Regions from separate parts of the Truepera radiovictrix DSM 17093 genome, predicted to be linked through region 2. Evidence: riboswitches for the same ligand, from Rfam matches in the RefSeq annotation. Region 2 holds a riboswitch; the other holds the start of a gene.
The links. Region 2 has a riboswitch for thiamine pyrophosphate ahead of TRAD_RS11230 (YkoF family thiamine/hydroxymethylpyrimidine-binding protein). Riboswitches for the same ligand answer to the same signal wherever they lie in the genome.
Positions count from the first base shown of each region.

Region 1: another riboswitch for thiamine pyrophosphate. It lies ahead of TRAD_RS08550 (ABC transporter substrate-binding protein); the one in region 2 lies ahead of TRAD_RS11230 (YkoF family thiamine/hydroxymethylpyrimidine-binding protein).

Region 1 is NC_014221.1:1,857,680-1,863,105, reverse strand. Features, by position in the region: gene TRAD_RS08565 (beta-galactosidase) at 1-1,204, opposite strand, end outside; gene TRAD_RS08560 (LacI family DNA-binding transcriptional regulator) at 1,381-2,409, shown strand; gene TRAD_RS08555 (hypothetical protein) at 2,418-2,693, shown strand; TPP riboswitch at 2,708-2,808, shown strand; gene TRAD_RS08550 (ABC transporter substrate-binding protein) at 2,833-3,759, shown strand; gene aroH (chorismate mutase) at 3,785-4,165, opposite strand; gene TRAD_RS08540 (acyl-CoA dehydrogenase family protein) at 4,290-5,426, shown strand, end outside.
Region 2 is NC_014221.1:2,446,092-2,451,517, reverse strand. Features, by position in the region: gene TRAD_RS11245 (Mrp/NBP35 family ATP-binding protein) at 1-107, shown strand, start outside; gene TRAD_RS11240 (deoxyguanosinetriphosphate triphosphohydrolase) at 139-1,287, opposite strand; gene TRAD_RS11235 (inositol monophosphatase family protein) at 1,439-2,266, shown strand; TPP riboswitch at 2,290-2,397, shown strand; gene TRAD_RS11230 (YkoF family thiamine/hydroxymethylpyrimidine-binding protein) at 2,495-3,070, shown strand; gene TRAD_RS11225 (TenA family protein) at 3,067-3,756, shown strand; gene TRAD_RS11220 (ABC transporter ATP-binding protein) at 3,753-4,538, shown strand; gene TRAD_RS11215 (ABC transporter permease) at 4,535-5,359, shown strand; gene TRAD_RS11210 (ABC transporter substrate-binding protein) at 5,359-5,426, shown strand, end outside.

The sequences.
Region 1 (5,426 bases), 590 kb from region 2:
AAGCCCACCAGGTGTCCCAGTCGAGCACCACGGCGACGTCGCTGCGAAGGGTGCTCTCGAGCAGCTCGCCGAGGCCCTTGAGCTCCTGGCCGAGCGCTTTGACCTCGTGCCAGGTGCGCGTCTCGGTGCCGCCGTGGGGGACCATGCCGCTATGGAACTTTTCCGCCCCGGCTTTTGACTGCCGCCACTGAAAGAACATCACGCCGCGCGCGCCGCGCGCGAGCGCCTGAAGGCTCCAGAGGCGCATCACACCGGGGGCTTTAAGGGCGTTGCGCGGCCGCCACTGCACCTGGTTGGGGGCTTGCTCCATGAGGAGCCAGGGGGCGCCCCCCTTAAGCGAGCGCATCACGTCGCTCGCGAAAGCGGCGTGGATGGGCGCTTCGGGGTCGCTCGGGTCGGGGTAGGCGTCGTTGGCGACGAGGTCGAGCGCTTCGGCCCAGCGCCAGGCGTCGATGGGTTTATGCACCCCGATAAAGTTCGTGGTGATGGGCACCTCCGGCGTCACCTCGCGGAGGATGTCGCGCTCCATCTTGTAGAGCGCCAACAGCGCGTCGCTGCAAAAGCGCCGCCAGTCGAGCTGCTGGGTCGGGTTGAGAAAGGTCGGCGCGGCGCGCGGCGGGGTGATCTCCTCCCAATGGTGATAGAGCTGGCTCCAGAAAGCGGTGCCCCAGGCGGCGTTGAGCGCCTCCAGGGTGCCGTAGCGCGCTCTTAACCACGCCCGAAAGGCCGCCGCCGAGTCCTCGTCGAACGACTCGTAGACGTGGCAGCCGTACTCGTTATTCACGTGCCAGAGCTTGAGGGCGGGGTGACCCTTGTAGCGCTCCGCGATCGCGCGCACGAGCCGCGCGGCGGCCTCCTTGTACGCGGGGCTAGACGGGCTATACTGCTGCCTCGAGCCGACCCCCAAGCGCACCCCCGTGGCGGTCACGGGGAGACTCTCGGGGTGTTGGTGCGCGAGCCACGGCGGGGGGGCGGCGGTCGCGGTCGCGAGGCAGACGCCGATGCCGTGCTCGTGCAGGAGGTCTAGAAGCCGGTCGAGCCACCCGAAGTCGAAGCGGCCCGGTTCGGGCTCGAGCTTCGACCAGGCGAAGATGGCGACGCTCACGAGGTTCACCCCCGCCTCCTGCATCAGCGTCACGTCCTCGTGCCAGGTCGCTTCGGGCCACTGCTCGGGGTTGTAGTCGCCGCCGTAAAAAATCGTCATCGCGTCATCCTTTGGCGAGCACCCTCGGGGGGGACCCGCAGCGCTCGTCTGGGTTGGCTACCGTTTGAGTTACCGGTCACTTTTTTGATACCCTTACGCTAGCACCCAGGCTCGGGGCTTGTCAATTTACCGGAAGCTTCGCCAAAAGCCCTAGCCCCGACGTGGTGAGGGGGAGGATGGCTAGAGGAGGTACCAGGACGCCGAGAGCGGGTTCCAGAGCGACCATGGCCGATGTGGCGCGCCTCGCGGGGGTGTCGAAGCAGACGGTCTCGCGCGTGCTCAACGGCACGGGCCGCACGAGCGAGAGGACGCGGCGGCGGGTCGAGCAGGCGATACGCGAGCTCAACTACCGCCGGAGCGGGGTCGCGCGGAGTTTGGCGACCAACTCGAGCCTCACCTTGGGGCTCGTCGTCCCCGCGCTCGACAACCCCTACTACGCCGACATCGCGCAGGGGGCCGAGCTGGCGGCCTGGGAGGCGGGTTACAACCTCTTTTTGTGCAACGTTTTCCAGGACGCGGGGCGCGAGGGGGCGGCCTTGCGCTCGCTCGAGGAGCGGGGCGCCGACGGGGTCATCGTGGACACGCCGCGGCTGCCAGATGGGGCGCTCGCCGAGCTCTTGGGGCGCTACAAGGCCGCCGTGGTGATCGGCCGCGAGGTGCCCTTGGAGGTCGCGAGCAGCATCGTCGTCGACGACGCCGCGGGGGTGCAGCTGGCGCTCGGGGCGCTGCACGACGCGGAGCGGCGGCGCGTCGCCCTGCTCGCGGGGCCGGACCTGTACGCGAGCAGCACGGTGCGCCGCGAGGCGTTCGTGCGCTCCGAGCGGGAGCGCGGGCTCTTCGACCCCGCGCGCGTCGTCATCGCCGACACAAGCCCCGAGGCGAGCTTCGCGGCGACGCTCGAGCTGCTTAGCCGCACCCCCTTCGACGCTCTGGTGTGCTTTAACGACATCATGGCGGCGGGCGCCTTAAGAGCGCTGCAGGTCGCTGGGGTGCGGGTGCCCGAAGAGGTCGCGGTGGTCGGCCACGACGACATCCCCATGGCCGCGTGGCTGAGCCCCCCGCTCGCGACGGTGCGGGTGCCCAAACGCGAGATCGGCCAGCGCGCGGTGGCGACTCTTATCGCGGGTCTAAGCGGCGCGGCCAACACGCGCGTGGTGCTCACGCCCGAGCTGACGGTGCGCGAGAGCCTGTCGGGGATGGGCTAAACTAGGGCATGTTCTTCCGGCGCGGCAACCCCAACTTCAAGCACGAGGGCAACTTTCTCCTCGCGCGCGTGCGTACCGACAAGACGGGCGAGGTGATCCCCGTGCGGCTCTCGAAGACGAGCGAGCTGAGCCTCCAGGGGGGCGGCTACTTCGTCCGCAAGACCTTGATCGGCTCTAAGACGCTCGACCAGGCGGTGCTCGAGGTGACGCTCACGCGAAGCCACCGCGTCAAAACGGCCACCGTAGATGGCGGCGAGCTGATCCCGGTGCGGGAGTGGGAGTGAGCGTGCTACACTAGACCCCTCACCAGGGGTGCCGCAAGGCTGAGAGAGCGGGTGCGCTCAACCCTCGAACCTGAACCGGGTCATACCGGCGTAGGGAGCGTGACCGGCGGCCGCCTGGCTGAGCGCAAAGGGGGCCGCCATGAACACGCTAAAGCCCACAAAGCTAGAGACCATCACGCTCGCACCGGACTGGTTTTTGAACACCAACCACACGGGGTTTGTGCTCGCGCAGCGCCTCGGGTTTTATAGCGAGGAGGGGCTAGCGCTTAAGCAGCTCCCCTACACCGACCACCCGACCGCTGCGCGGCGGGTCCTCGCCGGTGAGGCCACCCTCGGCCTCGGCCCACAGGAGACGGTGATCGCCTACGCCGACTCCGAGACGCCCCTGGTCGCGCTCGCCGCGGTCAACGCCACCAACCCTTCGGCCCTGGCCGTGCTCGAGCAAAGCGGCATCACGCGCCCCGCCGAGCTCGACGGCAAGCGCTACGCCTCCTACGGCGCCCGCTTCGAGATGCACGTCGTGCGCCAGATGGTGCGTAACGACGGGGGGCGCGGTGAGGTCGAGGAGCGGGTGCTGCCCAAACCGACGGTGCCGGACGCGCTCCTTACGGGGCAGGCCGACTGCACCTGGGTCTTTCCCGCGTGGGAAGGGGTCGAGGCCGCGCTGCGGGGTACGCCGCTGCGCCTCTTTCGGCTCGTCGACTACGGGATCCCGAACCTCTACACCCCCGTCCTCTTCGCTCGAGCTCAGACCGTGCTGGCGCAGCGGGGGCTGCTCGAGGCGTTTTTGCGGGCGACACGGCGCGGCTTTGAGCTCGCCGCCGCCGAACCGCAGCAGGCGGCGGCGCTCCTCGCCGAGGCGGGGCTAGGGGACAGGGTGCTGCTCGAGCGGAGCCAACGCGAAGCCAGCCGCACCTACTGCGGCGCCGGGCCGTGGGGGCGCATCGACCTGGGCACGTGGGCCACCTACGGGCGCTACCTCTACCACAACGGGTTTATCCGCGACCGTCAGGGGAACGTCGGCGCCGAACCCGCGTGGCACGAGATGGTGGTGGACCTGCTGTAGCGTCGTCCCGATGCGGGCGCCGACGCTACTGCGCGCTCACCAGGTCGGGGCGCAGGCTCACGGCGCCCCGCAGGTACACGTGCTTCATCTCGCGCTGGCTCTTTTGCGTGTTGACCTGCATCATCACCCGCACCGCCCGCGGCAGGCGGTTCGGCACCGGGATCTCTAGGTTGCAGATTAAAGGCACCAAGTTCATCCCGAGCCGCCGCGCGGCCTCGGCGGGGAAGGTGCTCGTCAGGTCGTGGGTGGTGGTAAAGAAGATGGCGGCGATGACCTCGAAGTCGGTGATGTCGTTTTCGCGCAGCATCGCCTCTAAAAGCTCGCACGTCGCCTCCAAGATGAGCTCCGGTTCGTCGCGCTCGACCGTCGTCGCCCCTCGAATACCGCGGACCCAATACCCAGCCATAAGGGAGTCTATCAGGTTCTCACCCCGAACCCGCTTCGCGCGTTTTGGAGGTGCCGCGCCGAGCGCAGCGAGTACAACGCGGCTATGAGCGGCTCGGCGCTGCGGCGCTCTGCTAGACTCACGTATGGCAACAACACTACCGGCGCTGGAGGACGCCCTCTGGTTCGACTTGAGCGCCGACCAGAAGGCGATTCTGGGTCCTCTGAAAGACTTTTTAAGGAGCGAGGTCGCCCCCGGGGCGCGTGAGCGCGACGAGACGGGCGTTTTCCCCATGGCGCTCGTCAAGCAGCTCGGCGAGCTCGGTGTGATGGGGATGCAGGTGCCCGAAGCGTACGGCGGGGCCGAACTCGACACCGCGACGATGGCGCTGATTATCGAGGAGATCGCCGCCGTCGACGGGTCGCTGTGCCTCACGGTCGCCTCGCACAACTCGCTCTGCACGGGGCACATCGTCTTGGCGGGGAACGAGGCGCAAAAGCGCGCCTACTTGCCCGCGCTCGCGACGGCCGAAAAGCTCGGGGCGTGGGGGCTGACCGAACCGGGTTCGGGTTCGGACGCCGCCGGGATGCGCACCCGCGCCGAGGACCGCGGCGACCACTTCGTGATAAGCGGTTCAAAGATCTTTATCACGCAGGGCACGGTCGGCGGCACCTACGTCATCTTGGCCCGCACCGACGACCCCCGCCCCGGTAAGAGCGCCGCCGACGGTATCAGCGCCTTCGTGGTGCCCGGCGACGCGCCGGGGCTCGTGCGCGGCAAACCCGAGGAGAAGCTCGGGTTGCACGCGTCGGACACCACACCGCTCACCTTTGAAGACCTCGTGGTCCCCGCCGAGAACCTCTTGGGGGTGCGGGGCGAAGCGTTCCGCGACGTGATGGCGGTGCTCGACGGCGGGCGCATCGGCATCGGGGCGATGGGCATCGGGCTCGGCCGCGCCGCCTTGGAGATCGCCGCCAAGTACGCCCTCGAGCGCGAGCAGTTCGGCAGACCGATCGCGCACAACCAGGGGGTCAGCTTCAAGATCGCCGAGATGGCGACCGAGCTCGAGGCGGCCCGCCTCTTGGTCCTCAAAGCGGCCGCGCTCAAGGACGCCGGACGGCCCTTTACGATGGCGGCGGCCCAAGCCAAACTCAAGGGTAGCGTCGCGGGGGTGCGGGCGTGCGACCACGCCATCCAGATCCTGGGCGGTTACGGCTACATCCGCGAGTACGAGGTCGAAAGGCTGTGGCGCGACGCGCGGCTCACCCGCATCGGCGAGGGC
Region 2 (5,426 bases):
TGGTGGCCGCCCCCGAAAGCCCCGACGCGCAGGCGCTGCGCCGCGCCGCGCGCATCTTAGCGGGGCAGGTCAGGTTGCAGAACATGATGGTGCTCCCCGTGCTCTAGCGCCCACGGCCCGCCGCTCGGGGCGCAGCGCTCACGTCAGCGTGTGCGGGTCGAAGAGCCGCCGGTACTCGTCGCCCGCGTAGCGGTCGGTCATCCCCGCGAGGTAGTCGGTGACGGTGCGGGTGAGGCCTTTTTCCTCGGCGCGGCGCTGCAGGTCGGCGGGGAGCATCTTGGGCGTCTCCATGTAGGCGCAAAAGAGCGCCTCCAGGATGCGGTCGGCCTTTTTGGTCATGCGGATCTGGCGGTAGTGGTAGTAGAGGTTGGCGTACAAAAAACGCTTGAGTTCGCGCAGCTTCCGCGTCAGTTCGGGGGTGGTGCAGACGAGCTTTCGGGGGGCGCTGCGCACGTCCTCGAGGCTTGTGACGCCGTGCGCCTCGATCTGCTCGTGGGTCGCTCGGATCGTCGTCTCGATCATGAGCCCCAACAGTTCGCGGATGAGCACGTAGCGCTCGGCGCTGCCAAAATGCGCAGGGTCGAGCTTGAGCGCCGCCATGAGTTCGCCGATAAGGGGCACCTCGGCGATCTGGTGCGGGGTCAGGTGGCCGCTGCGCAAGCCGTCCTCGAGGTCGTGGGCGTTATAAGCGAGCTCGTCGGCGACGTTGACGACCTGCGCCTCCAAAGAGGGCTGTTTGTCGCTCTCCCAGTCGGTGTCGGGCACGTCGTACTCGGTCTCGTGCTTCATGATGCCCTCGAGGGTCTCCCAGGTGAGGTTGAGGCCGGGGAAGTCCGGGTAGCGGCGCTCGAGCTCGGTCACGACCCGCAGCGACTGCTTGTTGTGGTCAAACCCCCCCTCCGCTTTGGCGAGGCGGTCTAGCGTCTTCTCGCCCGCGTGCCCGAAGGGCGGGTGGCCGAGGTCGTGGGCGAGGGCGACCGTCTCGGCGAGGTCTTCGTTCAGACCCAGCGCGCGGGCGATCGAGCGGGCGACCTGGGCGACCTCGAGGGTGTGGGTGAGGCGCGTGCGGTAGTGGTCGCCTTCATGGTTGACGAACACCTGGGTCTTGTACTCGAGCCGGCGAAACGCCGTGGTGTGCACCACGCGGTCGCGGTCCTTTTGAAAGGCGGTGCGGTAGCGCGACTCGCTCTCGGGGTAGACGCGCCCGCGGCTCGCGCTGGCGCGCGCGGCGTAGGGGGCGAGCGCCGCCTCTTCGGCCCGCTCGAGGCGCTCTCTGGAGAGGATCATGCATTTAGCTTAGCGGGTTGGCGCGCGTGTGGGCAGGGGGATAACGCGCAGTTGGAGGGGCTCGGGACGCAGGTGGTAGGTTAGTCCTGGCGTCCCGCACGCTTACGCGCCAACGCCCAACACGTTCACACCACACCCAGGGAGCCCCACGATGAACCTCCGCGCCTACCTCGACTTCGCCACCGAACTCGCTTTCGACGCCGGACGCCTCACGCTCGGCTACTTCGGCCGCGCCTCCCTGGAGGGCTTGGAGGGCACCGAGTACACCGAGTACAAGGACGACGACTCGCCGGTCACGAGGGCCGACCGCGAGGCCGAGGCGCTTATCCGCCGGCGCCTGGAGGCGCGCTACCCGGACCACGCCGTCGTGGGGGAGGAGTACGGCGAGACGAACGCGGGGAGCACGCACCGCTGGTTCGTCGACCCCATCGACGGCACCAAGGCGTTCGTGCGCGGGGTGCCGCTCTACGGCGTCTTGTTGGGGCTCGAGATCGAAGGCCGCGTCGAGGTCGGCGTCGCCTACTTCCCCGCGCTGAACGAGATGTGCGCCGCGGCGACCGGCTTGGGGTGCACGCTCAACGGGCGCGCGGTGCGCGTCTCCGAGGTCACGACGCTCGCGCGCGCCACGGTCGCGCACACCGACGCGGGCGCTTTTGCGCGCTACGGGCGCGAGGGGGCGTGGCGCCGCGTGGCGCGCGCGGCGTACGACCGGCGCGGCTGGTCGGACGCTTATGGGCACATGCTGGTCGCCACGGGCCGCGCCGAAGTCATGCTCGACCCCGTGATGAACGCTTGGGACTGCGGCCCTTTCCCCGCGCTGCTGCGCGAGGCGGGCGGCTTTTTCGGCGACTGGTCGGGGCGCGAGACGATCCACGGCGGGGAGGCGATGAGCACGACCCGGGCGCTCTTGCCCGAGCTCTTGGCGCTCATAGGTGAGGGCGACGCGCCGGCAGCGGATGGTGCCCAAGCTACCTTTTGAGGCGCGCGCGCCGCGTACACTACCCTCGTCACCAGGGGTGCCTTCGGGCTGAGAGGACGGCGTCAGCGCGGTCCAACCCACCGAACCTGATCCAGATCATACTGGCGTAGGGAGTGTGACGCGCGGACGCCCCGTCGTCCTGCACGCCTGCTTTGACCCCCTGAGTGACCGACACCGAGGGGGTGTTTTGATGTTTCAGCCTGCCGTTAGAGCCCTTTGGAGGGCGCGGTGATCGGCGCGCGCTTCTCGCTCTACCCGATGACCGACGCCTTCGTGCCGCGCATCTTAGAGGCGCTCGGCGCCCTCGACGAGGCGCCCTTAGAGCGCGACATGGACGACCTCTCGACCTTCGTGAGCGGCGAGGAGAACGCACTCTTTTGCGCCTTAGAGGACGTTTTCGGTCGCGCCGCGGCGAGCGGCGAGCACGTGGCGATGAGCCTGCTGCTCTCGCGGGGCTGCCCCGGCGAACCCGGTGAAGACCGCTGCGACCCACGCGCGGCGCCCTCCGAGACGCCGGCGGCGCGCGCCGCCGAGGGTGCCGAGGTAGCCTGCCAGTTTTCGCTCTACCCCATGGGTACGGCCGCCTACATGGACGCCATCTACGACCAGATCAAAGCGGCGCGCTCGCGCCCGGGCCTTCGCGTGACGCCGCAGCACTTCTGCACCCGCCTCGAGGGGCCGCTGCCGCAGGTGTTCGCCGAGCTGCGGCGGGCGTTCGACGCCGCCGCCGAGAGGACACCGCACGTGGTGATCCACGCGACGCTCGCGGCCAACAGCCCTTCGCGGCGAACTGCGGCGGGATGAGCGCGCGCTACGGTATAGGGGTCGGCACCGGCTTTTTGTCGGGCCTGTTGACCCGTGACCTGTCGCCCCTGCGGCGAGGGCTGCTAGAGCACCCCTTCTGGCGGGGGTTGGAGACCGGCGAGACGACCCGCGCGCAGCTCGCTCAGTTCGCCCTGCAAGACGCTTGGCTGATCCGCGAGGTCCACCGCCTAGACGGCCTCGCCATCGCCAAGGCACCGAACCTGGAGGCGGCGGACGCGCTTATCGCCAAACTCGCCTTCAAGCGCGAGGCGTGGGGGGCGCTCGTGCGTTTCGGAAGGGCGCTCGGCTTAAGCGAGCGGGCGTTCGATGACCCCGTGCCCCTACCCGCCTGTGCGGGGCTCACCGCGCACTTCTACTACCACTTGGTGCGCAGCTCGTTCGCCGAAGCCGTCGCCGCGATCGGGGCGAGCGAAACGATCTTTTTAGAGCTCTGCGCCCGAGTCGAGCGTCCACTCTTGGAGGTCTACGGCTTTACAGCGGACGAAGTCGCCTTTTTCAGCGTTCACGAGGCGCTCGAGCCGGCCGAACGCGCCCTCTCGGGGTTGCTCGCGCCCTTGGTCCAGACCGACGCCGAGCGCGAGCGCGTGACGCGCGCCGTCGAGCTCTCACACGGTTTCGAGCGGCTCTTTTACGACGGCCTGCTCGAGCTGCCGCCACCGCGATGAGCGCCGTTGCAACGACGGCGCCGGCGGTCGCCGCGCCCGTCCAGGCGCCAGCGCTCGAGCTCGTCGGCGTCTCCAAGCGCTTCGGGGACTTCGAGGTGCTGCGCGACGTGTCGCTCACCGTCGCGCCGGGCGCGTTCGTCTCGCTGATCGGCCCCTCGGGGAGCGGCAAGAGCACGCTTCTAGAGATCGCCGCGGGGCTGCTTAAGCCGAGTGCGGGGCGGGTGCTGCTCGGCGGCCGCGCGCTCACCGCGCCGGGGGCCGCGGGGTACGTGCCGCAGGGCGATCACCTGCTGCCGTGGCGCACCCTTTTACACAACGTGATGCTGGGGCCGCAGGTCCGCGGGGTCGCGCGCCGCGAAGCGCTCGCCGAAGCGCGCGCGCTTTTGCAGCGCTTCGGCTTAGGCGGTTTCGAGAACGCCTACCCGCACGAGCTCTCGGGGGGGATGCGGCAGCGCGCGGCGCTGCTGCGCGCGGTGCTCTTCGAGCGCCGCCTGCTGATCCTCGACGAACCCTTGGGCGCGCTCGACGCGCTCACGCGCCTGAGCGTGCAGCGCTGGCTCGCCGAACTCGTCGCCGCGTGCGGTGCGAGCGCCCTGCTCGTGACCCACGACGTCCGCGAGGCGCTGCTGTTGTCCGACACCATCTGCGTCCTCAGCCGGCCGCCGGCGCGCGTGCGGCTCCGCCTCGAGGTGCCGCTGCCGCGGCCGCGCCCCCCGCAGGCGCTCGCCGAGCTCGCCGAGCTCGAGGCGACGCTACTTAGCGCGCTCTTGGAGCCCGCGTGACGGCGGCGCTCTTCGGCGCGGCGCTGCTCGCTCTCTGGGAGCTCGCCGTAAGGGTCAGTGCGACGCCGCCGACGCTGCTGCCGCCGCCGACCTTGGTGGCGCGGACGCTCGTGGAGAACGCCCCGCTGCTCGCGCACCACACCCTGACGACGCTGTTGCAGACGCTGTTGGGCTTTGCGCTCGCGCTCATCGTCGGGGTGTCGCTCGCGCTGCTCATCGACCTCTCAACAACCCTGCGGCGGGCGCTCTACCCCTGGCTGGTCGCCTCGCGAACGGTGCCCATCGTCGCGCTCGCGCCCCTCATGCTCATCTGGTTCGGCTTCGGCCTCCTGCCCAAGGTGCTGCTGGTGGCGTTTTTCTGCTTTTTCCCCATCGCGGTCGCCACCACCGACGGCCTCGCCCGCACCGACCCGGAGCTCCTCAAGGTGTTTCGCTCCGTGCGCGCGAGCCGCACCCAGACGCTGTGGTGGGCGCGGTGGCCGTCCGCGCTGCCGAGCCTCTTTTCGGGGGTGCGCATCGCCGCGGCCTACAGCGTCAGCGCCGCGATCTTCGCCGAGTACGTGGGCGGTTTCGCGGGGCTCGGCGTGCTCATCCAGAGCGCCGCGAACGCCCGCGCGACCCCGCTCGTGTTCGCCGCCATCGTCGTCACCGCCTGCGCGAGCTGGTGTTTTTTCGCCCTCGTCGGGGTCCTCGAGCGCCGCGCGCTCCCGTGGCGTTACCGCAAGGAGCGTACCCCCCGACCCGTTCACCTCAAACCTAGCGACCTCAAACCCAGTGACCCCAAGCCTAGCAACCTCACGTGGGATTTCAAGGAGGAGTAATGCGCCGGACGCTTTTCTCGACCTGTCTACTCTGTCTACTCGCCCTTAGCCTAAGCTTTGGCGTCGC